DNA from 2 places in the Paenibacillus shunpengii genome. Region 1 is predicted to be linked to the other one. Evidence: riboswitches for the same ligand, from Rfam matches in the RefSeq annotation. Region 1 holds a riboswitch; the other holds the start of a gene.
The links. Region 1 has a riboswitch for cyclic di-GMP ahead of ACFSVM_RS06005 (hypothetical protein). Riboswitches for the same ligand answer to the same signal wherever they lie in the genome.
Positions count from the first base shown of each region.

Region 2: another riboswitch for cyclic di-GMP. It lies ahead of ACFSVM_RS04000 (methyl-accepting chemotaxis protein); the one in region 1 lies ahead of ACFSVM_RS06005 (hypothetical protein).

Region 1 is NZ_JBHUMJ010000002.1:1,255,518-1,271,845, forward strand. It holds gene ACFSVM_RS05970 (NAD-dependent malic enzyme) at 1-1,254, shown strand, start outside; gene ACFSVM_RS05975 (copper amine oxidase N-terminal domain-containing protein) at 1,360-2,592, opposite strand; gene ACFSVM_RS05980 (FUSC family protein) at 2,942-4,006, shown strand; gene solA (N-methyl-L-tryptophan oxidase) at 4,141-5,295, shown strand; gene ACFSVM_RS05990 (pyridoxamine 5'-phosphate oxidase family protein) at 5,470-5,937, shown strand; gene helD (RNA polymerase recycling motor HelD) at 5,985-8,348, shown strand; gene ade (adenine deaminase) at 8,627-10,447, shown strand; cyclic di-GMP riboswitch class I at 10,684-10,775, shown strand; gene ACFSVM_RS06005 (hypothetical protein) at 10,841-11,734, shown strand; gene ACFSVM_RS06010 (helix-turn-helix transcriptional regulator) at 11,800-12,720, opposite strand; gene yicI (alpha-xylosidase) at 12,934-15,252, shown strand; gene ACFSVM_RS06020 (MFS transporter) at 15,479-16,328, shown strand, end outside.
Region 2 is NZ_JBHUMJ010000002.1:854,730-871,057, forward strand. It holds gene msrA (peptide-methionine (S)-S-oxide reductase MsrA) at 103-618, opposite strand; gene cysK (cysteine synthase A) at 811-1,746, shown strand; gene ACFSVM_RS03970 (hypothetical protein) at 1,774-2,409, shown strand; gene ACFSVM_RS03975 (DUF4085 family protein) at 2,432-3,100, shown strand; gene ACFSVM_RS03980 (GrpB family protein) at 3,135-3,686, shown strand; gene ACFSVM_RS03985 (AAA family ATPase) at 3,826-4,320, shown strand; gene ACFSVM_RS03990 (cysteine hydrolase family protein) at 4,446-4,955, shown strand; gene ACFSVM_RS03995 (GNAT family N-acetyltransferase) at 5,030-5,284, shown strand; cyclic di-GMP riboswitch class I at 5,571-5,656, shown strand; gene ACFSVM_RS04000 (methyl-accepting chemotaxis protein) at 5,824-7,587, shown strand; gene ACFSVM_RS04005 (non-ribosomal peptide synthetase family protein) at 7,608-11,342, shown strand; gene ACFSVM_RS04010 (nucleoside deaminase) at 11,571-12,095, shown strand; gene ACFSVM_RS04015 (WecB/TagA/CpsF family glycosyltransferase) at 12,166-12,903, shown strand; gene ACFSVM_RS04020 (GNAT family N-acetyltransferase) at 12,950-13,381, shown strand; gene ACFSVM_RS04025 (hypothetical protein) at 13,400-13,522, shown strand; gene ACFSVM_RS04030 (hypothetical protein) at 13,569-13,838, shown strand; gene ACFSVM_RS04035 (HD domain-containing protein) at 14,331-14,948, shown strand; gene ACFSVM_RS04040 (metallophosphoesterase family protein) at 14,971-15,723, shown strand; gene ACFSVM_RS04045 (PH domain-containing protein) at 16,017-16,328, shown strand, end outside.

The DNA.
Region 1 (16,328 bases):
CATGCTGATGATAACAAGAAGATTGTAGAGACAGTCCGAAATCTTAATGGAGTATCCATTATCAACGTATCCGACCGCACCTTTCTGCTCCATTTGGGGGGCAAAATTGAAATCGCTCCCAAATCCCCGATTAACAACCGGGAGGATCTGTCGAGAGTATACACACCGGACGTGGCGAGAGTATGTAATGCGATTGCCGAGGAGCCGCAGAAGGCGTATTCATTAACGATCAAAAGAAATACGGTAGCTGTTGTATCCGATGGAAGTGCAGTACTCGGTCTCGGTAATATTGGCCCGCGTGCTGCCATGCCTGTCATGGAAGGTAAAGCAATGCTGTTCAAGCAGCTTGCGGGTGTAGATGCTTTTCCGATCTGCCTGGAAACACAGGACACCGAAGAGATCATTCGGACGATCAAAGCGATATCGCCGGCTTTTGGCGGTATTAATCTCGAAGATATTTCTTCTCCACGCTGCTTTGAGATTGAACGGAGACTGAATGAGGAGCTGGATATTCCTGTCTTTCACGATGATCAGCACGGTACAGCGGTCGTATTGTATGCAGGACTGATTAATGCACTGAAGCTGGTCGGCAAGTCGCTCGAGAACACGAAGATTGTTGTATGCGGTATTGGAGCCGCTGGGGTTGCCTGCAGCAACATTTTGTTGTCTGCTGGAGCCAAGAATTTAATTGGGGTTGATCGTGAGGGAGCTCTTGTGCGAACAGAAACCTATGATAATCCGATCTGGCAGGATTATGCGGAGCGGACGAACCCTAATCTTCAGACAGGCTCGCTTTATGAGGTTATTAAGGATGCGGATATCTTCATTGGCCTCTCCAGAGGGAATCTGCTTACAAGAGAGCATATCATGACGATGGCGAAGGACCCGATTGTATTTGCTATGGCCAATCCGGTACCCGAAATTATGCCGAGTGAAGTAGAGGATATTGTAGCAGTTATGGCTACAGGGAGATCTGATTATCCAAACCAGATTAATAATGTGTTATGCTTCCCTGGAATGTTCCGTGCCGCACTGGACTGCAGAGCCAGTGAAATTAATGAGGCGATGAAGCTGGCAGCTGCAACGGCCATTGCTTCCTCAATATCGGATGAGGAACGGACGAAGTATTATATCATTCCTAGTGTTTTTAATGATCGAGTCGTTAAATCCATTCGTGAGCGGGTCATTGAGGCGGCTCTTCAAACGGGAGTGGCGAGAAGAGTGCCAAGGAAGAGCAGTGATATTTCTGGATAATCGATCTGAAGTTATTAATCCTAATATATAAGAAGAGCCCAGGCTCCCCTGCAAGTGCTTGCAGAGGAGCCCGGGCTCTTTTCGTATTCTTAGGCAGGCTATAGATTAACGGTGATTTTTATCTGATTTGTGAGCCTGCGGGCTGTCCATCAGAGACATTACACTGTAATCTTCTTCTGGGTAAAGAGAGAACGCGTCCGCGATGAGCCAGCTTCCATCCTCTGTTTTCACCATATAGTACATGCCTGTCAGCTCACCTTCAATATCTGACTCTTCAGCATGAACGATAGCAGTATTTCCATTATACTGAACAACGTTAATAGAAGAAGCGGAGAGATCATAGTCTACTTCGTTCAGATAGCCGCTATTAAACAATTGTTGAAGACTGCGATAAATCCATGTGGATTGATCATGGGTAGACAATACAAGGTCTGCATCCTTGTTATTGTATCCATCATACTGAGCTTGCAGTGTTTCTTCGATGCTTGTTTGATCCTCTTGAGGAACGGCCGGTGTCTGACCGATCAAGTCCAGTGCATGATAATAAGCGTAACCTGGAATTTCATCATTCAGCTTCAAGCTTCCATCTGACGATTCGGTCAGGAACAGCCACAATTCATCTTGAGTGAGGTCGAAGAAGAATGGACCTCCGGTCCAAATTTCGGTACGGGTGACTGAGGCAATAATTTCGCCATCCTCTGCACTCACGATCTCGACATTCGAATAGGTTGTATTTCCTTGTGACTTAAATAGTTCCTCGTAATATTCAACGAAGTAATCATAGTAGTATGAGTCCGTATCGAGCATGGATTTAACTTTATTAAGATTGCGCTCACTTTCGGCAGTACCAAACTGTTTAAGGAAGGCATCTACCTTTTGCTGGTTCTCTTCTTCTCCAGCTGAGGTAGAAATATGAATTGTTTTGCTGCTTTGATCCCAGGACACAGTGTAGCCTGTAGCTTCAGCAACGAATCGGAGCGGAATCAGCGTGCTGCCTTTCTCTATGTAAGGTGCGGCAGGAAGGCTGGTTCTTTGACCATCAATATGGGCTGTAGTCTTACCGGCGTAGAGCTGGAGTTTCACTTCGCCGTTGTCCGCGTTAATGCGTTTCTCTGCATTGTTCCATTTCACCGAGTAATCAAACGCTTCGAATAATGCTCGGAAGGGAACAAACGTTACCCCTTTCTGAATGGCAGGTGTCACAGGGAACGTCATTAACTCGTCGTCCAGGTATACCTTGATTTTTGGTGTCGCTGCGGCTGCGGATACGACTCCACCCATAATGGAGAATACCATTAGGAAAGCGAGTGTCAGCAGGCCAAGCTTCTTTTTGAACATGTTGTCAACCCCTCTAAGCTGTACAGTATTTTACTATAGGAACAGCAGTCCTCCTGCCCAAAGAAATATTGGAAATGTTCCCATGTGAAACCATATTACTTGGCTTGGAAAAGTTAAGCAATCGAGGTGGAAGGGATTTACCAAGGTAATTAATTACAATATGCGAATAGCTCTATTAAGCGAAGTGAACGAAGCTGTCATTGATTTGTTACAAATGTGCTCGAAAGTTCAGGAAAGTCATGGTACAATAAATCGTTCATTTGAGAAGAACAGGTTTACGTAATTTGTGGTTTTGGGGTAATAATACAAAAATATCTAATCATGATTCCTAGAAGGAGGGCTTATAGGGATGTCTTTCGGCGCTCGGGTGTTGAAGACCGGGATTGCAGTTACTCTAGCTTTATATATAAGCATGCTGCTGAACATTCCCCAGTCGCCTGTGGGTGCGGCAATTGCAGCTATTTTTGCAATGCAGCCCTCTATATACCGATCCTGGCGATACTTTCTTGATCAAGTGCAATCTACGACGCTTGGCGCCATCGTTGCGCTGATTGGAGGGATGGTGTTCTCCAATGAACCCATTGCTGTCGGATTGGCATGTATACTGGTCATCAGTATCTGTCTTAAGTTAAAAATGGGCGATACGATCGGTCTTACGCTCGTCACGGTTGTATCTATTATGGAAGCCTCCGGGGACTGGCACTATGCAGTGGACAGATTCATTCTGACATTGATCGGTATCGTGTCTGCTTCGGTAATTAACGTCACTGTATCTCCGCCGAAGCCGAAACTGCAATTTGTAATGCAGATCAGAAGTGTCTTTGACCGTATGTCCTTGCTGCTCAGAACCTCTATATCGGATGAGATTAAAGAATCGGTGTTTCGTGATGAGAAAAATGATCTTGAAGGCCAGATCAAATCCCTTGTCGACAAATATCATCTGTTTGAAGAAGAACAGCAGAAGCTGAGGCGGGCGAAGTTCAGTTCAACAAGGCAGATGGTTGTCTACAAGCTGATGCTATCAAGTCTTCAAAAAGGTTTTGCAGTGCTGGATGCGGTGGATCGACACTATTTTCAGGCGGAACGATCAGACCGAACGGATCAATATTTCGATGAGCATTTGGAGAAATTGATCAAATTCCATGAGCATGTCCTGCTCAAATTTGAAGATAAGCTTAAGCCCAATGAGCAGGAAGGCGAAGAGCTGGTGCGTACCAATGTGGAGTTCATGGAATCTGCGATTGAGGGCATTGATTTTGAGCGGGAGGGAATGCTTCGGCTGTCGATCGTTGCTGCAGCAATGTACGATTACGGTTATCAGCTCGAACGTTTAAACCGCTTGGCTGACCATATTCTAGACTCTGAAGAAACGAAGGATAGCTCAGAGGGGCTGTCAGCATGGCTGAAAAAATAAAGATGTGGTGTAAAATGTACACTTGCGCGGACGAAGTAAATTCGTTTATGATCATTACAATATCTAATTCGGGGTAATTTAGTAGACTTTGTACTGGATCATCATCCTGAATACTTATAAAGAAGGTGTGTTCCGTGAAGAATAAAGTGGATGTCATTATTATTGGTGCAGGAACTATGGGTCTGAGCAGCGGCTACTATCTTGCGAAGTCAGGGAAATCCGTATTGATGCTCGATGCTTATGAACCGCCGCATACCCAAGGAAGCCATCATGGGGATACTCGATTGTTCCGTTATGCATACACTGGTGACCTTGTATACAACGCAATGGCAGTAAGAGCCCACGAACTGTGGAGTCAGTTGGAACGAGAAAGCAGCAGTACGTTGTTAATTCCTTCAGGGGTGCTGAATATATCGCCTGATCATGATCCATTAGCGGAAGAGAAGTGGAATAATGCACTTGCCTTTAATCTATCGGTAGAACGCCTCAGCACGATGGGGATCAAGCACAGATGGCCGGGTTTTCATTTGCCAAAAGGGTATTCAGGTATTCTCGAGCGCAGGGCAGGATATCTGCTGACGGAGCCTGTACTCCATGCCTATAAAGGACTTGCCGAGCGGCATGGCGCAAGACTTGTTACGGGTGCCAAGGTCCTTCACTGGGAATCCTCAGGCTCAGGATACATTGTACATACGGCTGCAGAGAAATATGAAGCAGACCAGCTTGTAATTACGACGGGAGCCTGGGCTTCAGAAACCGCGGAATCGGTCAAGCCGCCTGTTGCAGCGGTAAGACAGGTTATTGGATGGTTTGAGGCACCTGAGCTGTTTGATGTATCTCAATTCCCTGGATTTACACTAGATACAGAGAATGGGCTATATTACGGGTTCCCCAGCAAGGACGGATCTGGATTAAAGATCGGCCGTCATGATTGGGGAACGGATATAGATCCGAGTGCTCCCCTGCTTCCATTTCAGTCGGGTGGGGAAGATGAAGAGATTCTTCGTCAGGCTCTTCACAAATATATTCCGGAAGCGAATGGGAGGCTCATTCGGGGGGCAGCATGCAAGTATGAGAACACGCCGGATGAGGATTTTATTATCGATTATCACCCTGACCATAAGGGAGTGGTTCTGGCCTGCGGGTTCTCTGGACATGGATTCAAGTTTGCCAGTGCCGTAGGGGAGCTCATCTCCAATCTTGTGAACGGTGATTCTATCCGTTATAATTTATCCGCTTTTCGATTGGACCGATTCCAACACCTGCAAGATCATGAAGCAACAACCTAATAACTGATTCCTGTTCATTTGCATGATAACCAATGATTGGCTACAATAATAGAACAGCCCGGGCTACTGAGAAAGTCGCCCGGGTTTGTTCTTGTTGTTTGGTCTTTTTAATAATGAGCATATGGATATTTTACTTAACACCGGAAGATTGAGAATGCAATATGGGGGAAAAATATGAATAAAAATATAGCGATCCCTGAACCCTTACTAAAGCTGCTGGATGGAGAACGCCTTCCATCTAAACAGAATGAAGCCTTTATGCTGCAGACAGTATCGGAGGATGGCTGGCCGCATACAGCAATGATCAGTGTCGGTGAGATTGTAGCAACGGATGAATATACACTAAGGCTGGCATTATGGTGTGGTACGACGACTTCTCACAATATGCTTCGCAGCGGCAAAGCCGAACTCGTTATTGTGTATGCAGAACGAGTCTATTATCTCAAAATGGCCGTTAAGCCGCTTGCTCCATTAAGATCTGCCAAACATGAAAGAGACAGGTTCACTGCGCATATTCATGCGTTAAAGATAGATCAAGCCAAATATGCTCATATTGAAGCAGGTATTCGGGTTCAGCTGATAGACCCAGATTCCGTAGTTACACGATGGATGGATACGGTGGAAGAGCTGAGGATGGACTAATATATTGGTTAAAATGAATTCAATAATATGAAGAAGGAGCGGATCACTTGAGTACGGACAAGGAATGGCAACTCGAACAGGCTAGAGTGGACGAAGTTACAGAACAAATTCGACAATCAATTAACAAGCTTGAGGGTGAAGTAGGTTCTGTTCGCGGAGAAGTGGTTGAGATGCGAAAAGAATTTTGGGATGAAGTCACCATTAACTTTAGTGAAGCAGATGATGTCGGGGAGACTTCTACGAACTTAAGACAGCAATCCGAGGTGCTGTCAGAGCGGGAACGGAGCCACAAAAACGCATTTAATGCACTGAAAAAGCTCAATAAGCTGGAAGGGAATCCCTATTTCGGTCGTATTGATTTTGTGGAGAAGGGAACGGATACAGCAGAGCCTATATATTTAGGAATTGCATCCTTTTTATCAGAGCAGGAGAATGAATTTCTTGTCTATGACTGGCGTGCTCCGATATCGAATCTGTATTACGACGGGGCACCGGGGCCATCTTCCTATCGAACACCATCGGGGATTATCGAAGGAGAGATCACGTTAAAACGGCAGTTTACCATTCGTGATGGAGATATCAAGTTCATGTTTGATACCGGAGTCACGATTGGTGATGAGCTATTGCAGGCTGTACTCAGTCAAAGCTCTGATGCTTCGATGAAAAGTATTGTGGCCACCATTCAGAGAGAGCAGAACCAGATTATTCGAAATGATACAAGCCGTTTGTTAATCGTTCAAGGTGCAGCGGGCAGCGGAAAAACATCGGCAGCGCTGCAGCGTGTCGCCTATCTGCTCTATAAAGATCGGGAATTTCTGAAGGCGGATCAAATGATTCTGTTCTCTCCGAATCCGATGTTTAACAGCTATGTATCCACCGTATTGCCTGAGCTTGGCGAAGAGAACATGCTGCAGACGACATTTCAGGAGTATTTGGAACGAAGAATCGGCAAAGAATACCAGCTTGAGGATCCCTTTGTGCAGCTGGAGTATGTCTTATCCCAACCTGACGATCCTGGTTATGAAGCTCGAATTCAAGGCATTCAGTTCAAGTCCTCACCTGAGTTTCTCGATTTGATTCTAAGCTATAAGAATCGGCTGACACAGACAGGAATGATGTTCAAGCCCCTTCGTTTTCTTGGGAAAGAGGTCATTTCGACACAGCAGATCACGCATAAATTTTATGAATTTGACAAGGGGATTCGAATTGCGAGCCGGCTAGAGCTTCTCAAAGAATGGATGCTGAAGGAGCTTGCTGCCTTTGGTAAAGGCGAACTTACCGCGGCGTGGGTAGACGAACAGATTCAGCTGCTTGGCACAGAGGACTATCACCGGGCCTACCAAAGATTACGGCGGAAGCAGCGAGGCAAGCAGGATACATTTAATGATTTTGACGTGGAGAGAGACATATTGGCCAAAATGGTGGTCTCCGATCGACTTAAGCCCCTTCGCAAATGGGTGAAAGCAACGCGATTTGTCGATATGAAGGGACTGTACCAAGCTATATTCAAGGAAGCAGAGGTGGCTTGTGGAGTTGATCGTTCACGACTTCCATCTGCTTGGGATGATATATGTAAATTTACTATTGATAAAATAAATGCCCAGGAGCTTGCATATGAGGATACGACTCCGTTCTTATTTCTAAAGGATTCATTATTAGGATTTCGTGTGTTTACGAATATACGCCATGTTATTGTGGATGAAGCTCAGGATTATTCACCATTCCAGCTTGCCTTCTTCAGACAAATGTTCCCCCGTGCGAAGATGACCGCGTTAGGAGATTTTAATCAGGCGATCTATGCTCATTCATCCGTACTTAGTGGGACAAGTGAGCTGAGAGATATCTACAGCACGGACAAGGCGGAAGTGATAAGGCTCACGCGCAGCTATCGTTCAACGAAGGAAATCGTAGAATTTACTAAATCCTTGCTTCCTGACGGAGAGGCCATCGTTCCATTCAATCGTGAGGGAGAGAAGCCTTACGTATATAAATTCGGGAAGCGAGATGAGATGGAGGAAGCTATGGTATTGAAGCTTGAGGAGCTTCAGTCGCAAGGATACGAGTCCATCGCCGTTATTTGTAAGTCTGCAGGTCAAAGCCTTAAGGTACATGAGCGTCTTCACGGCAAGCTCAGCACAGTGCCAAAACTGATTAAGAAAACGACGCTTGGTTTCGAAAAAGGAGTACAGGTCATTCCGGCATACCTGGCCAAGGGCGTTGAATTTGATGCAGTCATCATTTATGACGGTTCGGCCAAAGCGTATTCAAGAGAAAGTGAACGCAAGCTATTCTATACGGCGTGCACGCGTGCGATGCACTTACTGTACATTTACTCTATAGGTGCAGTTAGTCCGTTTATATCAAAGGTTAATCCTCAGCTGTATCAGCATGAATTGGAGCACTCAAAGTAACCGCACAACAAGTCAGCAATACAGCATGATTAGTGTACTTGTCCAGCAGCACATTCTCATACGAGGATGGTGCTGCTGTTTTTTTGGAACAAGGATCAAATTGAATATGATTACATATAATGAGAGATTATAGGGAAGGTGATGTAAGGAAATTAGGTTTTTTCAAATCATTTCCTGAAGAATTATAAACTCTTAAGTCAATTATGTTTACATGTAACCTGTAGACTACTATAATCATAAACAATCTACTTTTTTTACGGTGAATGGGGGAAGTTCAAATGAGGATAAAACAATTTGCAAGACCGGCTTTGGCTGATTGCGTGAAAGAACTGGTGGCTACGGCTCGAGGGGATTTAAAGGCTTCTCTTGTGATTCAAAATGGGTGTTTGGTCAACGTTGTGTCAGGCGAAATATTGCAGGGCATGTCTGTTGCTGTACAGGGCTCTCGCATTGCATACGTAGGCAAGGATGCTTCCCATACCATTGGACCGGACACAGAAGTTATTGACGCCAGCGGGCAGTATATTGCACCAGGACTGCTGGATGGTCATTGTCATATTGAGAGCACACAATTAACTGTAGCCGAATTTGCAAGAGCCGTGCTTCCGTTAGGAACAACGGGCGGATTCTTCGATGCGCATGAAATTTCTAACGTGCTGGGTCTGAACGGACTTAAATATATGCTCGAAGAGGCAAGAACGACGCCTCTCGCAGCATACATGCAGGCACCTTCCTGTGTGCCATCTACAAGCCCTGAGCTCGAAACGACGGGAGCCTATATTGGTGCTGAAGAGGTTGCTGAAGCATTGAGCTGGGGTAATGACATGATTGGCTTAGGGGAAGTGATGAACTTTCCGGGTGTTGTATATGGCGAGGAGAAGATGATCGGAGAAATAGAAGCCACACTGCGCGCGGGTAAAGCGGTGGATGGTCATTTTACCTGGGCGGCAGATGATTGGAGACTTCCTGTATATGCAGCGGCAGGTGTGACCGGAGATCATGAATGTGTAACCAAAGAGGATGTACAGGAAAGAATACGTCTGGGCATGTACGCCAAAATGCGGCAAGGTTCTGCCTGGCATGATGTAGCAGAAACGATTAAGGCGTCAACCGAGCTCGGGCTTGATACAAGACGGATGATGCTCGTGACGGATGATCGGAGCTCAGAATCCCTGCTGAATGAAGGGCATATGAATTACGTTGTGCGTCTGGCTATCTCCCAGGGAGTTAAGCCGGTAACGGCTTTTCAAATGGCGACGATCAATACGGCTGAGCGGTTCGGCGTTCAGAGAGATGTGGGTTCAATTACACCGGGCTCGATCGCCGATATCATTCTACTGGATGGAAGACTTGCTGATGTGAATGTGCACACGACCATTGCCGCAGGCCAAGTGGTTGCGAGGGAAGGGAAAATGGCGGCTTCTTGGGATAAGTATCAGTATCCTCAAGATGCACTGGGGACGGTTCAGTTGGAGGCTGATATCCAAGCGGATCATTTCGTAATTAAAACACCTGTTCATGAGGGTGAGCTTAAAGCCCGCATTATACAGGTGACAGAAAATCATGTTGAGACGAAGGAAGTGTTCAAGACCGTCCGAGCAGAATCAGGCCAAGTAATTCTTAGTCAAGATCAGGATGTATGCAAAATCGCTGTTATTGAACGACATCATAGAACAGGCAACAAGGCAGTAGCTCTTGTTAGTGGAGTTGGCTTTAACCGGCCTGCCGCGATTGCCATGACGGTCGCTCATGACAGCCATAATCTGATGGTGATCGGAACAGATGACCATCTGATGGCCGAAGCGGCTAACCAGGTAGTGAATATGCAAGGCGGGGTCGCGGTGGTAACAAATGAGGGGATGACAGAATTTCCGCTGTCGATTGCAGGTTTAATGTCCCCGGAGCCTTTTGAGATCGTAGCTTCACAATCTGAAGCCATCAGCCAGGCACTAAAGGCCTCTGGATGCTGCTTGAACAATGCGTTCATGACTTTGTCCTTATTGGCCCTGGTGGTTATACCTGAGCTGCGGCTATCCGACAAGGGACTTGTTCGTATCTCTGCAAATGGAATTGAGCTCGTTCCATTGTTTGAACAATAATGGATAAGTCTTAAATATAGTTATGATCTGAAATAGGTAAGCAGGCATCTGTCTGCTTACCTATTTTTTCGTTTGAGTGAAGGAAAAATAGTTCGAAATCATTAAATGAGTATAAAGTCCTATAAAATGCTTTCGTATTTCTCCGAAAATAATAAAGTAATACTTTCGTCCTTCTAAATTTGTCGAAATGTAAGGCTAAGGTAATTGGGTAATGAGACAAATGGACGTTATTGTATGCGAATTGGAGGCAAATTTGCTGAAAAGCAAAGACGCAAAGCCATGGGTCTAAGGTAAGTCTAATGACTTATGATGACAGCCGGTTGCCGATTTATTAATAGAGAACGAGCAGGACATAAGACATCGTTCCTAAAATCGAAGGAGTGTACATAAGAGATGTGGAAGAAGACAGGGAGAGTGGCAGCGGTACTGCTGGCTGCAGTCATTATGGCAGGATCAATGACAGGGGGAGCAGTAGATGTAGAAGCTACAGCCTACTCCAGTAAACAAACAGGAACATGGCTATGGGATACAACCCAGATAAAAAGTGAGCCCGACAAGATACTGGATTTTGCAGAAGCACAGGGAATCAACGCTATCTATTTGCAAATAAACAGAGATGTGGCTGTACCGTATTATAAAGATTTTATCAGCAAGGCTACTGCGGAAGGTATTGAGGTTCAAATCTTGGACGGAAGAGCTTCCTGGGGCCTGTTATCAGGGCGTGAAGGATTAATGAGCTTTGTAGAGTGGATAGAAGCATATCAGAATGGAGCTGAAGAGAACGAGCGGTTCTCGGGAATACATGTGGATATTGAGCCCCATGTGCTAGCAGAATGGAAATCAGATCGTGACAGTGTTGTTGCTCAGTGGCAGTCGAATGTAACCTATCTAACGAATGAAGCGAAGCGAATGGAAATGAAGATCACAGCCGATATTCCTTTTTGGCTTGATAATTATACCGTGCCTGGCGGGGACATGAAGATTAGCAGCTGGATGATTCGCCAGTTCGATGCAGTTGCAGTTATGGCATATCGGGATACAGCAAGTGCCATATACAATGCAGCAGCCAGCGAACTGAAGGAAGCGTCCGAGCTCGGTAAGAAAGTATCTATCGCTGTTGAGACGAATCGAAGTAGTGAGGGGAATTTTATTACGTTCTATGAAGAAGGCTGCGAGTACATGCGTCAAGAAATGCAAGAGTTTGAGCAGATGGCAAGCGAGCATGATTCTTACATCGGAATTTCGGTGCACGATTATGGAAACTGGTCTAAACTAGCGAGTCGTTAATCATAAACAAGGGTGATCTGGTAAGAGCAAAGTGTTCTCACCAAGTCACCCTTGTACTGTTATTTCTAGGATACGGAGACCGGCTCCAAAAAAATTTGTTCAAAGAATTGCTTGCGATATTGGGAAGGCGTCATCTTCTTTTGTTTTTTGAACAGAGTAATAAAGTAGCTTAGATTGTCATAACCAACTTCCATCGCAATATCTACTACTTTATAGTTTGTATTTTCCAGCAGCTTGCATGCTCTTTGGATCCGGTAATGATTAATGTAATCGATCGGGCTCTTCTGGACCATTTGTTTAAAGAAGCGGCAGAAGTGTCCCTCACTCATATTAATGTGTGCAGACAAGTCCTTCAGTTTAATGGGCTCACTATAATGATCGTGGATATAGCCGAGTGCCGTCTTCAGACGTTCAATCTTATCTGGACTGCCTGCGGCAATGTTGCTTCCTAAATCTGCTGCCTGCTGCATATAAGCGAACATTTCTGCAAGAATCAGATACAAGTGTGCCTTGGTCGAAATTTCTATCGTCGGCTTCATTAGCTCATGCTCAAGCAGAATCTGATCGATATGTTCAAGGACCGATTTGCCCCAATCCGTATGACGTGAAATATGGCGGGGAGGGAGCAATTTCCTCTTCAATATGGGGTCCATCATTTTCTCCTGCAGAGAATCAAACGAGGCGCTGGATAACCATGCTGGATCGAATACGATGGCTGAGAAGACACAGCGCTCCTCTCCCTGCAAATATCCGGCATGAATTTCCCCGCTGCCTACGAAGATGGCATCCCCTGCTTGTGCTTCGTAAATATTCATATCAATATGGAAGACAGCAGAACCGCTCTCAATAAGAATCAGCTCCATCTCGTCATGCCAATGGCAATCAAGAATGCTGTCTCCATTGAGCTGGTCTACTGACGGATAGACACTAACGGGGAACATAGGGTTGCCATGTACGCGATTCTCTCTCAACAATTCTTTATTCATTTTACCAAGCTCCTTGTGCATTCTTCTTCTATATAATAGGAGAAAAAAACCTTACTAATTGAAATCGCTTCCATAATAGGCGCGTTATGTTAATATAAAGTGACAAGTTAGATGAAATTATATCAAAATATTGATACTATTCATCAAAATAACGTAAGAAAATCAAATAAAATATCAATATTATTATAGTATAACCGAAGGGGGAAAGAAAACATGAAATTTACTGATGGATTCTGGATGACTCGTGAAGGGTATCATATTCAAAACCCAACTGATATTCGTGATATTGTTCAAAAAGATAATTCTCTAACCGTTCATGCGGCTACTAAATATATTCGCACCAAGGGTGACACTCTGAACGGTACCTTGCTGAAAGCAACTTACAGTTCCCCAATGCCTAACGTAATCCGTGTAACACTGAACCACCATAAGGGCAGAGTGAAAAAAGGTCCTGAGTTCGAGCTGTTAAATCAGGATACTAATGTTGAAATCTCGAAAAACGAGCAAGGCGCTGTATTGAAGAGCGGTAATCTGGAAGTTCAGATTGATAAAACAAACGGCTGGGACATCAGCTTCCTCTACGGCGGCAAGCGAATCACAGGAAGTGGTCATAGACAAGCAGGGTATATTACTGGGCCGAACAAGGAAGCTTACTTCCGTGAGCAGCTGGATCTGGGCGTTGGTGAATACATTTATGGTCTTGGAGAGCGCTTTACTCCATTCGTTAAGAATGGTCAAATCGTTGAGACATGGAATGAAGATGGCGGTACAAGCAGTGAGCAATCCTACAAGAACATTCCATTCTATCTATCCAACAAAGGCTATGGTGTGTTTGTAAACCATCCTGAACGTGTATCTTATGAGATTGCGTCCGAGAACGTATCCAAGGTTCAATTCAGTGTTGAGGGAGAGACTTTGGAATACTTCATCATCGGCGGTGACAATCCGAAGGATGTGCTTGACAACTATACGAAATTGACAGGTAAGCCTGCACTTCCACCAGCATGGACATTTGGTCTGTGGCTGACGACTTCCTTTACAACAGATTATGATGAAGGAACGGTAAATCACTTTGTGGACGGTATGGCTGAGCGTGACTTACCTCTCTCCGTATTCCACTTTGACTGCTTCTGGATGAAGGAATATCAATGGTCTGATTTCGTATGGGATGAGGAGATGTTCCCGGATCCGGAAGGCATGATTAAGCGTCTCAAAGATAAAGGACTTAAAATCTGTGCTTGGATTAATCCATATATCGCGGAAAAATCCTATTTGTTTGATGAAGGTATGGAGAACGGATATTTGGTTAAAACAGCGGACGGAAGCGTATGGCAATGGGATATGTGGCAAGCTGGCATGGCTCTTGTTGATTTCACGAATCCAGATGCCGTTAAATGGTATAAGAGCAAGCTGGAAGTGCTGCTTGATCAAGGGGTAGACTCCTTCAAGACAGACTTCGGTGAGAGAATTCCGACAGATGTCGTTTACTTTGATGGTTCTGATCCGGTCAAGATGCACAACTACTATACTCAGCTGTATAACAAAGCTGTATTCGAGCTGCTGGAAGAGAAGCTCGGCAAGAATGAAGCTGCATTATTCGCTCGTTCTGCGACAGCAGGCGGTCAACAGTTCCCTGTACACTGGGGCGGTGATTGCTCATCAACTTATGAATCCATGGCCGAATCACTTCGTGGCGGCTTGTCACTTGGATTGTCCGGCTTCGGCTTCTGGAGCCATGACATCAGCGGCTTCGAGAACACGGCGACACCAGATGTGTACAAGCGCTGGGTCCAATTTGGACTTCTGTCCTCCCATAGCCGTCTGCACGGCAGCACATCCTATCGTGTGCCTTGGCTCTTTGACGAAGAGTCCGTGGATGTCGTACGCGACTTCACGAAGCTTAAGATCAGCCTGATGCCTTATCTGTACAATTCTGCACAAGAATCGTCTGCACGAGGCATTCCGATGATGCGTGCCATGATGCTTGAGTTCCCAGAGGATCCTACAACCTACAGCCTGGATACTCAATATATGTTTGGTGACTCGGTTCTGGTTGCGCCGATCTTTAATAAAGAGGGCGATGTCACTTACTATCTGCCTGAAGGAACCTGGACCAACTTCCTTACAGGAGAGAAGATTCAAGGTGGACGTTTCGTACGCGAGAATCACAGCTTCCGCACATTGCCGATGATGATCAAGCCGAACAGCCTGATTGCAGTGGGTGCAGTAAATGATGTAATCGAGTACGACTATGCTGAGAATGTGTCCTTGCATTTGTTTGAGCTTGGTGAAGGGAACCAGGCGGAAGCGAATGTGGTAAGCACGCGTTCTGAACAAGAGCTGAATGTGAAGGCCGTTCGTTCTGGAGACCGTATTGAAGTAACGACAGAGGGAACAGGCAAAGCCTGGACACTCGTTCTTCGCGGTATCCAGGAAGTATCTGCTGTACAAGGCGGATCGGCTGCAAACGGAGAGCATGGTGTTGTCGTGACTCCTGACGCATTTACTGGCAAGCTTACAATTACACTTTAATCAGTTGACAAAAATACGGCGGTGCCACTGGCACCGTCTTTTTTTCACTTTCAAAAGCCCCGCCAATACACTTCCTTTTCAGTAGCTCCTGGTTAAAAGCACGTATAGTTTAATCATGAAACAGCCACATTAACATAGTCGCGATTAGATAAACCTCACATAATGCTGTGCTTCTTGGTAAGCACTTATTGCATTTTCCAACTTAATAAAGGTGGGTAAATATCCAATGGAAAACAAGAAGCTCGATCTGGCAGCACTTTCATCCATTCCTCTAATTATGACTTTGGGTAATTCAGCATTAATCCCGATCCTGCCGCAAATTTCGAGAGAGCTTAAAGTGTCGACCTTTATGGTTAGTATGCTTATCACCGTCTATGCAGTTGTGGCCATTATATTAATTCCCATTGCAGGGTATTTGTCGGATCGGTTTGGCCGTAAGGCGGTCATTATTCCGAGCCTTATCATCGCTGCTCTCGGAGGGGCTGTATCGGCTGGTGCTGCCTGGTGGCTGACAAATGGTGCAGCGTATTGGGTCATCCTTGGCGGCAGGCTATTACAGGGCGTCGGAGCTGCCGGAGCTTTTCCCATTGTGATACCGCTGGTCGGAGACATGTTCGAGGATGAAGAGCAGGTAAGCAAGAGCCTGGGTATTATTGAAACGTCTAATACATTAGGGAAAGTGCTAAGTCCTATCATTGGTGCAGCTCTTGGGGTATGGCTGTGGTATGCACCATTTTTGATGATTCCCGTTCTATGCCTAATCTCAGTGCTCCTTGTCATCTTCTTGGTAAAAAGTCCGGGCACCAAAAAGGAAGCGCCTTCTTTCCGGGAGTTTATCGGATCTTTAAAAGACATTCTCGCTGAGAAGGGGCGCTGGCTTTATGCCATTTTTGCTGTAGGCTGTATTTGTATGTTTGTTATATTTGGGGTGCTGTTTTATCTGTCCGAGGTGCTTGAATCCCGATACGATATCCATGGAGTAACCAAAGGCTTTATCCTGGCAATTCCGCTAGCCGCTCTGTGCCTGTCTTCTTATTGGAGCGGGAAGATGATTGGTAAGCATAAAAAGCGCATGA
Region 2 (16,328 bases), 400 kb from region 1:
ACTATGTTAAAGAGAGCCAAGACCTTTAATAGCGAAGCGAAGCGTTAACCTAGCTGTACAGTGTCTGGCTCTCTTTTTGAGCTTTATACAATCAGAAATCTTCTATTTCCAATTTTCCGCAATAAACTCATCGCGGCCTGATTTCTCCCGGTCTTCCTTATAATGCTTCTGATTCTTCTTATGGTAGTCCTGATGATATTCTTCGGCAGGGTAGAATGTAGCCGCTGGCAGGATCTCGGTGACAATCGGTTTATCAAAACGCCCGCTTTCTGCAACCTCTTTTTTGGAAGCCAGAGCAAGCTCTCGCTGATGCTCATTATGATAAAAAACAGCCGTCTTGTACTGACTGCCGCGATCTTGGAATTGCCCGCCTTCGTCGGTCGGATCAATTTGAGGCCAGAACAACTCCAGCAGCTTCTCGTATGGAAACAGCTCTGGATCAAAAGTAATTTCGACGACTTCATAGTGACCTGTCGTTCCGGTCTTGACCTGTTCATATGTAGGATTCTTTACAGAACCCCCTGTGTAACCTGATACGATACCGTGGATGCCGGGCAGCTCCTCAAATGGAGTAACCATGCACCAGAAGCATCCGCCTGCAAATGTCGCTTTTTCCATGTGTCCAACCTCTTTCAGTAAGTCTACTAGTGTATAGTTGTCCTTCAGTATACCAAATTTCCTTCCGCTGGGGACAGATATGCTCGATTCTAATTCATTATTCAAGTATTGTTTGTATTTATTTTCCATCTATGTTAGATTTTTAGTATAACCAACCTCGTTGGTTGGTATTATCTAGCTGGAGGGATGAACTTGAGCCGTATCGCCAAAAACCTTACCGAACTTATTGGAAATACACCTCTCTTAGAATTATGTCATTTTTCAAAAGTCCAACAGATTGAATCTACTATGTATGCTAAGCTAGAGTACTTTAATCCAGCAGGAAGTGTAAAAGACAGAATTGGCTATGCCATGATTAAAGATGCGGAGGAACGCGGAGTTATTACGCAGGATTCAATTCTTATTGAACCGACCAGCGGCAATACAGGTGTAGGATTGGCATTTGCTGCGGCTGCTCTAGGATATCAATTGATAATTACGCTCCCGGAAAGCTTTAGTGTAGAGCGTCGTAAGCTGCTCACTGCACTTGGAGCTGAATTAGTACTTACACCGGCACAAGAGGGAATGGCAGGAGCAATCAAGAAGGCAGAGGAACTGGCGGCAGAAATACCAGGCTCCTATATACCTCAGCAATTCAAGAACCCGGCTAATCCAGCAATACATAAACAAACGACAGCAGAAGAAATATGGAGAGATACAGAAGGCAACATTGATATCTTCGTTGCGGGTGTAGGTACTGGAGGTACCATCTCCGGGGTAGGTGAATTTCTGAAGAATAAGAACAAGAACATTCAAGTCGTTGCTGTCGAGCCTTACGATTCTCCAGTACTGTCAGGCGGCCAAAAGGGACTGCACTCCATACAAGGCATCGGTGCCGGATTTATTCCAGACAACTTTAACCGCTCTGTCATTGATGAGATTGTTACAGTCAGAAATGATGAAGCGATGCAAGTTTCAAGGCTGCTGGCTAGAAGTGAAGGGCTTCTTGTTGGTATTTCCTCAGGGGCAGCAGTGTCTGCTGCATTAACCCTTGCAAAGAGGCCTGAGAATAAAGGGAAGGTGATAGTCGTCATTCTCCCTGATACAGGTGAGAGATATTTATCTACCGCCTTATATCCAGATGTATAACACACTAAAATGAATGGGGTATTGCTTATGAGACCCGTTGTTGGAATTCTGGGAACGATTCATAATGAGAGCCTGAGAGAGCAGTATCATTGTTCTCTTGATCTATATCGAGAAGTGATCCATCGCTTTGAGCCTGACCTGATCTGCGGTGAAGTTCATCCTGACAGTTGGCAGAAGTACTTAAATAACAAGCATGAGCAGGGCTATTGGGGCGAACCAGCAAGTGAGTACTGGGAGCTGATCTTTCCTTATTGTGAGGAGCATGGGGTAGAGTTCGTTCCGATTGACTGGTTTGAGCTGGATGTATGGAATGATTTTGATCCTTTTTTGCCTTTTCCAGAAGAGAAACGTCTTGAGCTTGAGAAGCAGGATGATGAATGGTTCCAGATGCAGATGGATACTTGGTCATATGGCAATATTCCATTTAACTCCGCAGAATTTGATCAAGTAACGAAGCAAAAATATGAATGGATGTATGAAGTTAATCCGGCAGCAGTGAATTTTAGATGGATCGTCAGGAATCAGATTATGATTCAGCGGGCAAAGAATGCGATCAAGGCGAATACGCAACGAAAAATACTATGTGTCGTTGGCGCAGACCATAATTATCTTTTTCATGAAGGGCTGAAGAGTGAGCAGATTCTTCTTCAATATCCGCTATAGGAGAGGTCGGAGAGTAGAAAAAATGAGATGTTTTACGGTGGATTTATACAACGAAATGCAGGTAAGAGGCTGCATGGGAAGTTACTTCGAATCGGAGGAACAGCGCCAAGAGGAGATGCAATGGCTCGCTGCAGAAGGCAGGGACTTCTATCAGGAGTCACGAGACCGATTTGAATGGCTGCGCCCTCATATGCTGCAATTCTTGCCTGCTCACTTGTTAAAGTACGTATATGACGAGAGCATTATGGATTGCTATATTCACAGCCCTGAAATGAAGGCAGAGATCGGTACATGGAAGAAGGAGTGGGACCTTAAATGGAAAACGATTCGCGACAGCTACTGGGAACACTATAACTCCATACAAGAGCAGCTGCCAGCAGAGGTTCGAAGATTAGATAAGGAATTTCACTTGCATGATGCTAGAATTATAGATGTACGGACGGAGCATCAACAGGTGGATATTCTTCTTGACCTCGTCGGATATCCTGAGCACCAGTACCAATTATGCTTTACCGGAGTGAAGCTGTTTAATAACTACCCGGGGATTATGAAGGATGTCTTGCTATACCCTGAAATTGATATAACTGAAGGAGGTTTATTTGAGATTCGAATGCTGATGAACAGCATGAATATTTTTCACATTATAGCCAGAGAGTTGAGTATTGAGATCATACCTGTGCAGACAAAATAGCTGAACACATATGTATTCACGAAAGGAAACATTTATGGAACAAGTCATTATTTCTTCATACAACGCAGAGTGGAAGCAGGACTACGAGCATGAACAGAAGAAAATACGATATAGCTTCGAAGGTCTTCCTGTCTTCCTTGAACATATCGGCAGCACCGCTGTTCCTGGTATGGACTCCAAGCCTACCATTGATATGATGGCCGGGGTAGAAGAGCTTAGTCTTGTGAATGAGGCGGTGATTGAACGTTTGGCAGGGATCGGATATGAATATGTACATAAGCCTGAATTTCCAGAGCGGCTCTTTTTTCGAAAGGGAAAATGGAGAGCTGGAACCCATCACTTGCATGTATACAAGTTCAAGGGTCCGCATTGGATTAACCAGTTGCTGTTTCGCGATTATCTGAAATCCCATGAAGAGGTCAAGCAGGAATATGATCGGCTCAAAAAGAAGCTGCAAGCAGCGCATACCTATGACCGTGTGGCCTATACCGAAGGGAAATCGGATTTTATTATCCAGACGATCCAGCAGGCGAGGGAAGATAAGGAATTGATTGCAAGACTGCGTAGCAAGGGCTTGATATCTTGATCTAGTCTATTGGGAGAGGCGGACATCCGCCGGTTTTTACTCAAGACAACAAGATTCTAATGGTAAATGAAAATATCGATGGAGTATGTGCGCTTCCTGGCGGCTTGGCTAATTTACGAAAATGAAGGACACATGATCAATGAAAAAATTAATTATTATTAACGGAACGATGGGTGTAGGCAAAACAACGGTAAGCAAAAAGGTCCATAAATCACTGGACAGATCCGTCTGGCTCGATGGAGACTGGTGCTGGATGATGAATCCTTGGGTGTTCAGTGAGGAAAACATTCAGATGGTCATGGACAACATTACCTATATGCTTCGTAATTATCTTACGAATTCCACATTTGACTACGTCATCCTAAGCTGGGTTCTTCATAAGGAAGAGATCAGGGATGAACTGTTGGACAGACTGAGTGGGTTGGAGTTTCAGGTAGAAACGATCACGCTGACTTGCTCGGAAATTGCTTTAAGGAAGAGAATGGAGCAGGATCAGCGAACCGAGGAAGAGATTAAGCGAAGCATAGATAGACTCCAAGGTTATAAGAATATGCAAACTACTCTAATAGATACAAGCATTGTAACAATGAATCAGGTAGTGGAGCAGATACAGCATATCATTAGATCAAGTTGAGATAAGCAAGACATTGTTTAGCCTGCAGGAGGCAAGATGGTTATAGAAATTTACTACCAAGACGGAATGAGCCCTGATGAAGTATAGTGAATTACAGGATTAAAAAAATGAATGGGGGATACGATTTGAAGATTGCTTTACTGATCGTGGATATGCAGGAGCTATTACTAAAGGACCAGGTTAAACCGCAGGATAAGCACAATGCCTGTGAGTATATCAATTACGTAGCGGATCGACTTCGCGAGAATGATCAGGTCGTCGTTCATATCAAGGATATAGAAGGTGCAGACCATCCAGACGATGCAGCCTATGATTTTATACCGGAGATACATATAGAAGCTGGAGATATCACCGTTAACAAGGTCCATTCCAATGCATTTTGGCAAACGGAGCTGGAATCGATTCTCAAAGACAAAGGAGTAGAGCTTGTCATCGTTTCTGGTTTTGCGGCAGAACACTGTGTCTTGTTCACATATAATGGTGCCATCGAAAGAGGCTTCAACACCGCGGTTCTGCAAGGCGGTATTCTAAGCTCAAGAGAAGATACAGTTCAAACGACATACCGTGACAGGCAGATCATATCTTATTCTGTCATTGAGTTATTTGCAGCAAGCCTTACCCACCCGAAGAAATAATACACGGTGGGCTTTTTTTTAGCCGGATAAGACCGCTGTCGCTTGGTTGCTGTGAATGACATGGTAGGGGCCAGCTGAACGATTCGGCATCGTCAGGATATATTCATAGGTTTGCCGTCAAGAGATCACATTTGGGTCAAGGCGTAGGCAGAGAGCTGTTGTTGTGGGCAGAGGATTACATAAGAAGGAAAGGAAAGAAGCAGATTAGGCTGGACTGCATGGCAGACAACGAAAGGCTGAATCAGTACTATGTAAACTCTGGATATATCCATAAGAAGCTGCTTCACTGGGATAACGGCTGGAAGATCAATTTGTATGAGAAGGAATAATCTCTACCCATAGATCGTTTCAAATTCTTGATTTTAGGGGTTATAAAATGGGATCGAGGCTCCATCCATTTAGGGATAGGGGCTTTTTTTGTCGAAATGTGAAATAATTCCTTGCAATTAGAAACTGGTCATGAGGGGGTACATATTTAAATTAAGAATAGAGATTTTATGCAAAAAATAGTCTTATAGTATTAAAAAACTAACAAAAAAAGCCGATTAGTAAAAGTGAACACCAGTTTACTTTTAGTGAATATAGATTTTATAGTTCTTAAGCACTACTTGTAAATTGAATACGTGGCAAAGCTGTTGAAAAGCAGTGACGCAAAGCTAGAGGGACTACTTCCGTGAAGGAAATGTCAGCCAGTTGCTTGAATGAGCCATGGCATTATTTTGTCCATAGGTTCATTTTTTTGTTTACAAAAGCAATCCATGAAGGAAAGGAGGAAGTAGGTACCAACGACCAAGGCTGGAAGGTTTACCATGCAATTTAAGATGAAATAGAAACTACATATGGATGAGTAGGGAGAGAACTGTCAGACATGAGTAAGTTAAAAAAATGGAGCTTCAAAAACCTGAGCATTGTTGCTAGAAATATGATACTCACAAGCTTCTATATTATTATCACAGGTGCCGTCGTTATTGGCTGCAGTCAGTTTATTCAAGGTAATGTATTGACCAAACAGCTTCAATCCGATTCTGGAAAATTAATGGAGGCGCTGGGAAGCCAGGTATCTGTGGAAGATGCGGAAGCAGCGAAGAATAATCCGGATCCGAAATCTCCGATTCAACAGCAAATTACGGCTGTATTTGATGAGTTATCCAAGACACATCCGAATGTAGCACAAGGCTATATCTTTGGACCGGAGCTGGAAGAAGGTACGCAAACCTCGATTATTGCACTGCCAACGGCAGTTCTTGAGATGTTTGCTGCAGAAGATATGGCACTTGGAGACATGTACGCACAGCCTCAAATTCATGCAGACGGCGTGAAGGAGATGCTCGAAACCAAGGAAATTGCCTACACCGCTGCTTATAACGATGATTACGGTACATGGATTACGGTACTGTATCCCTTTGTGAATGGAGCAGGCGAAGTATTTGCATATATGGGAATTGATGTGGATGCAAGTCTGATTGCAACGGGCAAGCAGGAGCTGCTGACTTATACCCTTCTTGCGCTGCTTATTACTCTAGTTGTCGTTCTGGCATTGCAATATATCACCATTAGACAGACCTTCAAGCCGATCAAAGAGCTGATGGGAGCACTAGACAAATTGAGTAAGGGTGACTTTACCGTACAGCTGAGAACGAGTGATGATGAGCTTGGACAAGTCAACGAGAAATTCAACACCACAGCAAGTAACATTGGTCGTTTGGTGACTACGATCAAGAAGGTATCCGAGCAATCCGCGGAGCAATCCAAATTCTTGTTCAGTGCGGTTGAAGTTAACAACGAAAATACGGTAGATATTACGAAAAATATTGAAGAAATGACCAATAGTGTTGCGAAGCAAAGTGTGTCGATATCAGAGAGCGTTGTTTCGCTCGAAGAGATCTCATCCGGTGTGACCACAATTGCCGGAAATACGTCCGAGCTGTCCGAGATTTCTTTGCAGATGAAGGAGCAGTCTGAGGTAGGACATCAGAATGTAGATCAGGTCATTGAGCAGATGAACTCCATCAATCGTTCGGTTAAGAACTCGGTAGATATTATTGAGAAGCTGCAGATGCGTTCCGGCGAAATTGGCCAGATCGTTCAAGTGATTACAGAGCTTGCTTCACAGACGAACCTGTTGTCTCTGAATGCTAGTATTGAAGCGGCAAGAGCTGGTGAAGAGGGACGAGGATTTGCAGTCGTAGCGGATGAAGTGAAGAAGCTGTCCGAAGCCTCTAAGAAATCAGCAGATCAGATCGCAGAATTGATCGGATACATCCAGGATGAGACGGCTCTCGCTGTAGAGGCCATTGGTGATGGAGAGCAAAATGTAGCCAAAGGAATTGAAATCGTCAAAGAAACCGGCTCGATCTTCAAAGGTATCCTGGTTTCGACGGATTCCGTCACAAGCCAAATTCAAGAAGTATCTGCCGCTACACAGCAGATGGTCGCAGAAACGGAGCAAATTACGGCTTCAATCAAATCACTTGCGGATATGGCTGAGAAGAATTCAGTAGTCTCCGGTCAAATTGAGCGTAGTGCTCAAGAGCAGCAGGCTGCTTTTGCCAAGATTTTTGATTCAGCGGAACAAATGAATGAGGTTGCAAGCGAATTAGAATCATTAGTAGACAAACTTAGAGTGCAATAATAAAAGGGAGCTGATATCTGTTGAATACCACCATGTTGTTAGAACAAACCAAGCAGTATTGGTCTGACGAGCTGCAGCTGCCTTTGCCTGGATTTCATTTGTATACAGATGGGTCATTGAACTATGCCAAGCAGGCAGCAGCTCAGACAGAGCAGGTACTGAACCTCGAGCCCGTAATGCTGAAGCGTTACAGTGAACTATATGATATGAAGGCATGGATGCTTGCCGGATACGCGGTATTCCTGCACCGAATGACTCAGGACAATGATATGCTGATTGGTGTGCAAAACAGAAGAGAACAGCTTCTTCCTATGCGTATCTCCATAAGTAGAACAGATTCGTTCAGACGTGTGTATGAGCAGGTGCTGGATAAGCTTGTACAACTGGATTCATCAGAGCTGAGCCATGCGGATGTGGAGAATATAGCTGGATACACGGTTCAATATCAAACCATATACGGCATGAAGCTTCATCATGAAGCCAGCAGACTGAATTGGTACGTGCAGGAGGGGCCGGATACCTGGCTCCTTCATGTTTCGTATGATTCGCAGCTGTTCAAGCAAGCTACCATTCGCCGATACATGCAGCACTTTGAGCGGTTATTGAGCGGTGTGCTTGAAGATGGAGATATGGATACGACGATTTCTAGTCTTCCCATTCTGACAGAAGAAGACTGGAGAGCCTACGATGTGCTGAACGACACGAAGATGAGTCTCCCGGAGCAGGCCACCATCGTGTCCATGTTCACTTCAGTAGCTGCGCAGTTTCCAGATCGAACCGCCTTGTCCGCGAATGAGGATGAGCTTACCTATCAGGAGCTCGACCTGCTGTCAAACAAAATTGCAAATATGCTCTTGGAGAAGGGGATACGCAAGGGTGAATTTGTGTCTCTCTTTATGGAGCGAAGCTTAGAGACGATTGTAAGCCTGCTGGGTGTAATGAAAGCTGGAGGAGCTTATATCCCGCTTGATCCGACCCATCCGGAGGAGAGAAATGCATATATCATCGAAGATACGAAATCAAAGGTGATCCTGACCGAGAGCAGCTATATTCCGAAGCTGGATTCACTGCTTGCCGGATTCGAGCATAGACCGGAAATCGTCTGTTTGGATCAGCTTGACGGTTCCTATTCCGAGACGGCGCCAGCGATCCGCATTGACGAGGATGATCTGGCCTACGTCATTTATACATCGGGATCGACCGGCAAGCCGAAGGGAGCCTTGATTGCCCATAAAGGGGTTGTCAATTTGGCGATGGCGACCAAGCAGGATCTTGGCTTGACGGAAGAGGATGTGATTCTGCAATACTCTACCTTCAGTTTCGATGCTTCCGTGTATGATATCTTCGGTTCGATCGGGAGCGGTGCCAGACTGCATCTGCTGTCCGATGAAGAACGTTTCTCGATCGATGCTTTTACAGAAGCTGTGGAGCAGCTAAAAGCGACCCGAATTGCCATTTTGCCAACCGTATTCTTTAACAGACTTGCCGCCTATCTGCCGGAGGATGCAGCAGTTAAATATGAGAAGATTAAGAGCATCACTGTCGGGGGAGAAGCCCTGACGGGAGAGACGGTACGGATGTTCCAGAAAAAGCTGCAGATTCCGGTGACAAATCTCTATGGTCCTACCGAAATTACCGTTGTTGCAACCGGACATAAGGTAGACTACCCCGTGCCGGAGGATGTCTCCACGATTGTGATCGGGACTCCGCTTGCCAACTACGAGCTGTATATTGTGGACGGGAACAATGACCTGTGTCCCATCGGAGTTACAGGAGAGCTGCTAATCAGCTCTGTAGGTGTAGCCAAAGGTTACTTGAACCAGCCGGAGAAGACGAAGGAAGCATTTATTTCAGATCCGATCCGTCCGGGTTCAGGGAAGAAATTTTATCGCTCTGGTGATTTGGTGCGGCTATTGCCGAATGGACAGGTTGAATACAGAGGAAGACGGGATTCGCAGATTAAGATCAGAGGATTCCGAATTGAAATTGGTGAGATTGAAAATAGTTTTGCCAAGCACGAGAATATCAAGGACATTGCAGTCATTCCAATTACTGAGGATGGCAACAAATTGTTAGCGGCATTTTATACAACGAACGATGGGGCAGCAATACCTAAGAAGGATCTTGTGCAATATCTAAGTAAGAAGGTTCCGGGATATATGGTTCCTACGTATATGCAGCATGTAGTGGAAATGCCGTTATCTCCTACTGGCAAAATTGACCGTAAACAACTCGCAGCCTATGAACTTAAGGCAGATGAGAATGATTCGGTATATACAGCACCGGAGAATGATACCCAGCAAGCTGTTGCAGCGTCCTGGAAGCAGGTACTGGACTTAGAGAGAATCAGTATTCATGATGATTTCTTTGAGATTGGCGGGTACTCGCTCAAGATTCTTGAGATTCTGGTTCAGCTGAAGCCAAGTTATCCACTACTCAAAATCAATGACTTCTTCCAGTATCCAACGATTGCAAAATTAGCTGAGCGGATTGAGGAGCTTAATCAGGCGGTAGAGAAGGATGACAGGGATATAGATATCCTAAATCGTCCAGTTGAGGATTTAGCAGAACATCCGGCAGTCATTGGTACTGCAGATCACTTCAGCATAAAGAGGTCTGCACAGAAAAACATTCTACTAACTGGAGCAACCGGATACTTAGGCTCTCATTTGCTGGCAGAGCTGCTTCAGCGTTCAGATGCTATCGTGTACTGTCTCGTTCGCTCTTCTTCGGGAATGGATCCCTACTCACGTTTGGTTCACATTATGCAGGGCTACTTCGGCAGTGAATCTGTAGAATGGATCGAGAACCGGGTTGTTGTATTGGAAGGAGATCTGGAGAAGGAGAACCTGGGGCTTAGTGAGGCAGACCAAATGCTGGTGGCTAAGCAGATTGATTCTATCATCCACTGCGGTGCGGATGTGAGACACTTTGGAGATGCCAAGCATTTTGCTAATGTGAATGTAGAGAGCACGAATCGCCTGCTGTCTCTCGCGAAAGAAGGAAGCGGCATCCGGTTCCACTTTATTTCCACACTGGGTATTCCGGAAGAGCTTGCTGAGAATGGGCAATGGGCCGACATCGTTCAAGGGAACGGCTATATGACATCATATGTCGAGAATGTATATACGAATAGCAAGCTTGAAGCGGAGAAGCTGGTAATACAGGCGGGTGAAGAAGGAGTACCGGTGAATGTTTATCGAGTGGGTAATTTATCCTGCCGCTCAGATAATGGGGTATTCCAAAATAATATCGATAATAACGCCTTTTATCGCATGCTGAAGGCGATGCTGCTGCTGAGAAGAGCCCCTCGGGTTCGATGGGAAGTGGATATGACTCCGATCGACTACGCAGGACAAGCCGTTACCGCGCTTGCGCTTCAGGATGAGACCGTAGGAAGAGTCTTTCACATATGTAATCCGGTTACGATTCCATATGAGCGTATGGTTGAATACTTTACAGCTGCAGGCTATGACATCACGTTAATGGACTTGAGTGAGTTCGAAGGCTGGCTGCTTAATCCGAACGAACCGAAGGATTCGGCGGGAGTTGAACTCGCGATGGCCCAGCTGGAAGGGGATGGAGCGAAGAATTCCATGTTCCGGTACACATGTCCCCAAACGATGGAGTTCCTTGCAGGCACCGGGGTACAGTGTGCCGAGCCAGACGCGGCGTACTTTAATAAGCTGATTCATCATGCGGTGGAGATTGGATATTTTATTCAACAGAATTCATTTGATAATGTCACAAGATAAGTTAAGAAATGGATTCAAGCATCAGTAGAAATAGAGGAATATCAAGATTAGGTTTCCAAGCTGTATTCAACAATTGTATAATAATGGAATGCTGAGCTTTATGTACATAAGCTCGTAATGACTTCCGAGGCCCGGCCCAAGATAGAAGATATCTGAGGCCCGGGTCTTTTTTTACATAACAATGCAAGCACACAGCAAAGCCGATCTTTAAAACAGAGGAGTGTAGTGATGGACAAGGATTATACATACTTGCTGATGGCATTTGAAGAAGCGATGAAAGCAAGAGATGAAGGAACCTTCCCCATTGGAGCAGTCATTGTGGATGCGAACGGTGAAGTCATCAGTAGGGGAAGAAATCGGGTATTTTCGGATTCTGATTCAACAGCTCATGCTGAAGTGGACGCAATTAGACAAGCAGGACAGGTTATCGTAAACCCAGCAACCCGTAAATTCATACCCAACAATGGTCTGACGTTATACACTACTTGTGAGCCTTGTCCGATGTGTACAGGTACAATCGTGCTGTCGTTGATTCGAAAAGTGGTGTGGGCAGCCAATGATGAAGAGATTGGTGCGTTCAGAAGATTTAAAAATGCGGGCAGTCCACTCCCAGTATATGATAATTTGTTTAATCAGATTGAGTTCAACGCCGCACCGTATCCAGATTTAGAAGAGCGTCAAAGAGCATTGCTGGCAGAGTGGAATATTCATCGCGGCTATACAGATACCCATTGGAATAAACAATATCGTTAGTATGAGAACGCGTTAGGATTAAATAATGCATCGAACGAAGGACATAAAGTATAGAAGCGAGGTTATCATCATGGAGAACTATTCGAAAATTATGGGCATTCCAGTTCCAAAGCTCACGATGACAGAGACGGTCCAAATCTTGAGTGAGGTCATAGAGAAAAGGCAAGAAGAGCTGTATCATGTAGTTACCTTGAACCCGGAGATCGCGATGTCCTGTCAGCATAATGCTGCGCTTCGTCAGATTGTAGATCGTGCCGGGCTGCTTACCGCCGATGGTGCAGGAATTGTGATGGTCTCAAGGGTCAAAAGAGATCCCCTTCCTGAGCGGGTAACGGGTTGTGATCTTCTCTATCATCTTCTTGCCGCCGGGCATCAGAAGAATTGGTCTTTCTATCTGCTAGGAGCGGATGAGGAGACGAGCCATGCTGCGGAAGCGAATATACGAACATCCTACCCTGGTGCCATCATAAAGGGGAGGCATCATGGTTTCTTTGATGCTTCCGAGGAAGGCAGAATTATTGAGGAGATCAGTTCAGCGAATCCGGATATCCTTGTCGTTGCACTCGGCGCGCCTTATGCGGAAGAGTGGATACATAAGCACAGGGACCAACTGAATGCACGAATCGCTATCGGTGTTGGTGGCACGCTTGATATTATAGCTGGAAGAGTAAAAAGAGCACCCCGCATCTGGCAGAGGATGAATCTGGAGTGGATGTACAGACTTATAAATCAGCCTTCAAGGTGGAGAAGGCAGCTGATCTTGCCAAGATTTGCAGTGAGAGCTATTCTTTACAGAGATCCAAATTAAGACGAGTGATCAGACAACAAGACAATGAATAGGAGATCGAACGACAATGTCCGAACATAAATATCAAACGATTCACAGAATGCCGAATGTGAAGGAATATATTGATTTATGCAGTTCAGTCGGCTGGCAAGAGGTCATGAATTTTGATGCAGCTGAACAATCACTGCAGCATTCCTGCTATGGCGTTGTTATAGAATATAATGGAGAGGCTGTCGGCATGGGAAGAGTCGTGGGCGATGGCATCATGTATTTCTACGTCCAGGATATTGTCGTGAAGCCGGAGCATCAGAGTAGGGGGCTGGGAGAGCTGATCATGAGGGCGATCCAGCAATATTTAAGTGAGCATGCGGCTGAGAAGGCATTTGTCGGGCTATTTTCCGCTCATGGCAAAGAAAGCTTTTATCAGAAATATGGATTTAATGTGCATCAGGGCATGACCGGCATGTTCGGCGTCATTCATGACCGAGAGATGAAGTAATGTAGGAGGCAGGCGGATATGGAAAGGCTAGTACATTCCAGCAGTGAGAAGCTTAGGGGAAACGGAGACTTACTCACCGTACTATATGTGCCTGTCACCAGATCCATGTGCTTGATTCGTACATCGATCAGATCAAATTAAAGCTGGAAGAACAGCGAAGAATCCACTTGAAAAGCAAGGAGGATAAATGAGACAGAGAGGAATAACTTTCACATTAATTTTGTTACTCTTTGGTGTAATTATTTCAGGCTGTTCTTTGGTGGGTGAACAAGAGCAAGAAGGTCTTGAAGTCAGATCTCTTATGGTTGCGTTCGGCGGGGGAGCTAATGGCACCATCGTTTCCTACAATTTTACACTATGGAACTTGAGCGAGGAGCCCCTGATTCATCTATTGAACCCGTTCTGTCGAAAGCAGCAATGGAGCGATTGGAAGGTCAAGACATCCGGATTGAGCTGAACCAAACGATAGAGTCTGAAGCTTCTGTGTATATTGAAGGTCTTTTTAATCTAAATACGGATGGGATGTCTAAGCAACAAATCATTGATGAGGACCTCGATATTCAAAATTTTAAAATCACAACCGAGCAGGTGTTACCCGTTCATTGAGAAGATGTCTTGAAAAGTAATCTCTGTAAGGATGGTGAGTGTTCTGCGATGTATATCCATTTCCGATTATTGAATCTATCCGCTTGGCTGACCGTGTTATTGGTCTTATTCATACCAGGAAGACAGGTATTTGACGGTAACCAAAGCACAGAATTTGGAGTTCCGTTCAAGTATATAACACGGTATGATCACGCACCTAATAATGGTTCTTGGATTCTCGACAATGCCTCAATTGATATACTGCCATTCATAATTAATGTTGCTGCAATCTATAGCGTGCTGCTGGTGATTAGATCACTAAAGCACAAATATAAAAGGAAGAAGTAGCGAGGAGGCATGAGTGTTGAGTTCTATTTTAGAGAAGCTTACCTCAAATATGACGGCGACAGGAGATTTAAAGTCAGATGTCTATCAATTCCTGCTCTCCAATCATTGTCCAAAGACAGCAGAGCATTGTATGGAAGTTGGAGCAGAGTCACGCCGAGTAGCAGGAATAGTTGGAGCTGATCAAGAACAGGCGGAGATTGCAGGCTGGCTGCATGACATCAGTGCGGTTTTTCCAAATGATCAAAGAATAGATGCAGCTAGAGAGCTAGGTATTGATGTTTTGCCCGAGGAAGAAGTTTTTCCGATGATTGTTCATCAGAAGCTCTCTAAGGTGATGGCGGAGCGTATTTTTCAAATCAATGATTTAGCAATACTGGAGGCAGTGGGCTGTCATACGACATTGAGGTCCCATTCTACACAGCTGGATCAGGTATTGTTTGTAGCAGATAAGATAGCTTGGGATCAGAACGGAGAACCTCCATATCTGCAACAATTGAAAGAGGCATTGGAAATTTCTCTGCCTCACGCGTCATTTTGTTATCTTCATTATTTGTGGGAAAGACGATCCTCACTCAAGGTCATTCATCCTTGGCTTAGGGAAGCCCACGAAGAATTAAATCTCATCCTGAATTGAAAAAAGCAGGGGGATAGCCAAAATGCTGTACAACAAGATCGCAGTCATTTCAGATATTCATAGTAATGTATATGCTTTAAATGCGGTGCTGAAGGATATTGAAACGAGAGATATAGATATTACAGTGAATCTGGGAGATTCGTTGTTCGGACCAATCGATCCAATAGGAACTGCTCAGCGCTTGATGGATCACGACCAGATGATTCATATCATGGGCAATTGTGACGAGGAATTATTGCAGGATCATAGCGATTCTCTTACATATCAATTTGTCAAACTGTTGCTGGATTCAGAGCTGCTCAGGTGGATCCATAGCTTCAGGTCAACGTGGAAGTATGAAGACCTCTTGTTTTGCCATGGAACGCCAGGATCTAATCGTACCTATTTATTGGAGCAGGCAACTGAATCAGGTATTGTCTATAAAAGTGCTGAATTGCTTTCGGACGAGCTTCGCTCTATACAGGAGCAATATATCATATGCGGGCATAGTCACGTGAGCAGGACTCAGTTCCTTACGGACGATAAAATCGTTATTAACGCAGGGAGTGTCGGGCTGCCCGCCTATGAAGATGACCTGCCTGTTCCACATGTAATGGAATCGGGTAGTCCTCACGCCAAGTATGTCATACTAACGCGAAACGATCGAGGTTCTTGGGATATTGCACATCTCCAAATCGCCTATGACTGGGAACGTGCGGCTGACATTGCCAACCAGAACGGGCGTAACGACTATGCTTATGCCATTATGACAGGAAGAGCACTTGTTAAGGGTTGAGAGTGTTTGCTCTGATGACTCAAGCTCTGATAGGGGTGAGTATATGAATGTGAATTCGTTTCATTCTACGATTAATTCTTTGTTTGGTGAGTTGCTGGAACAGTTCAAAAATGAATGGCTCAAAGAAGAGCATGTAGAAACAAGTCATACCAATTAATGAGGTAGCTATTATTTTCAAATGAGTATTCTCCTGTTACATTAGATGAAGGAATATATGAAAAATTGTCATTAGATGATCATTCAGACGAAACGAAGACCAAGACATAAGGGTGGTCGGAATAAGAGGTGGTACATTGTACTCGCAAACGAAAGAGCCGCAGCAGCGATTAGCAGACAATGCGGTCAAAATATGGTGGATTAGTGCAGTAATCAGTAATGTAATCGGGTTTGTAGTACTCGGAGTGTTGTTATTTCTCGACTATTATTTCTCCTGGTATGCTTGGATCGGCTGGGTTCTCATTGGACTCACGATCATCTCGGTGCTCTATGCAGTCTGGGATATCTTGATCCGTCCCAAGCTGCTATACGCACACTGGCGCTATGATGTAACAGAGCAGTTTCTCCAGCTGAAGTTCGGTACGCTGACTGAGGTCCATCAGCTAATT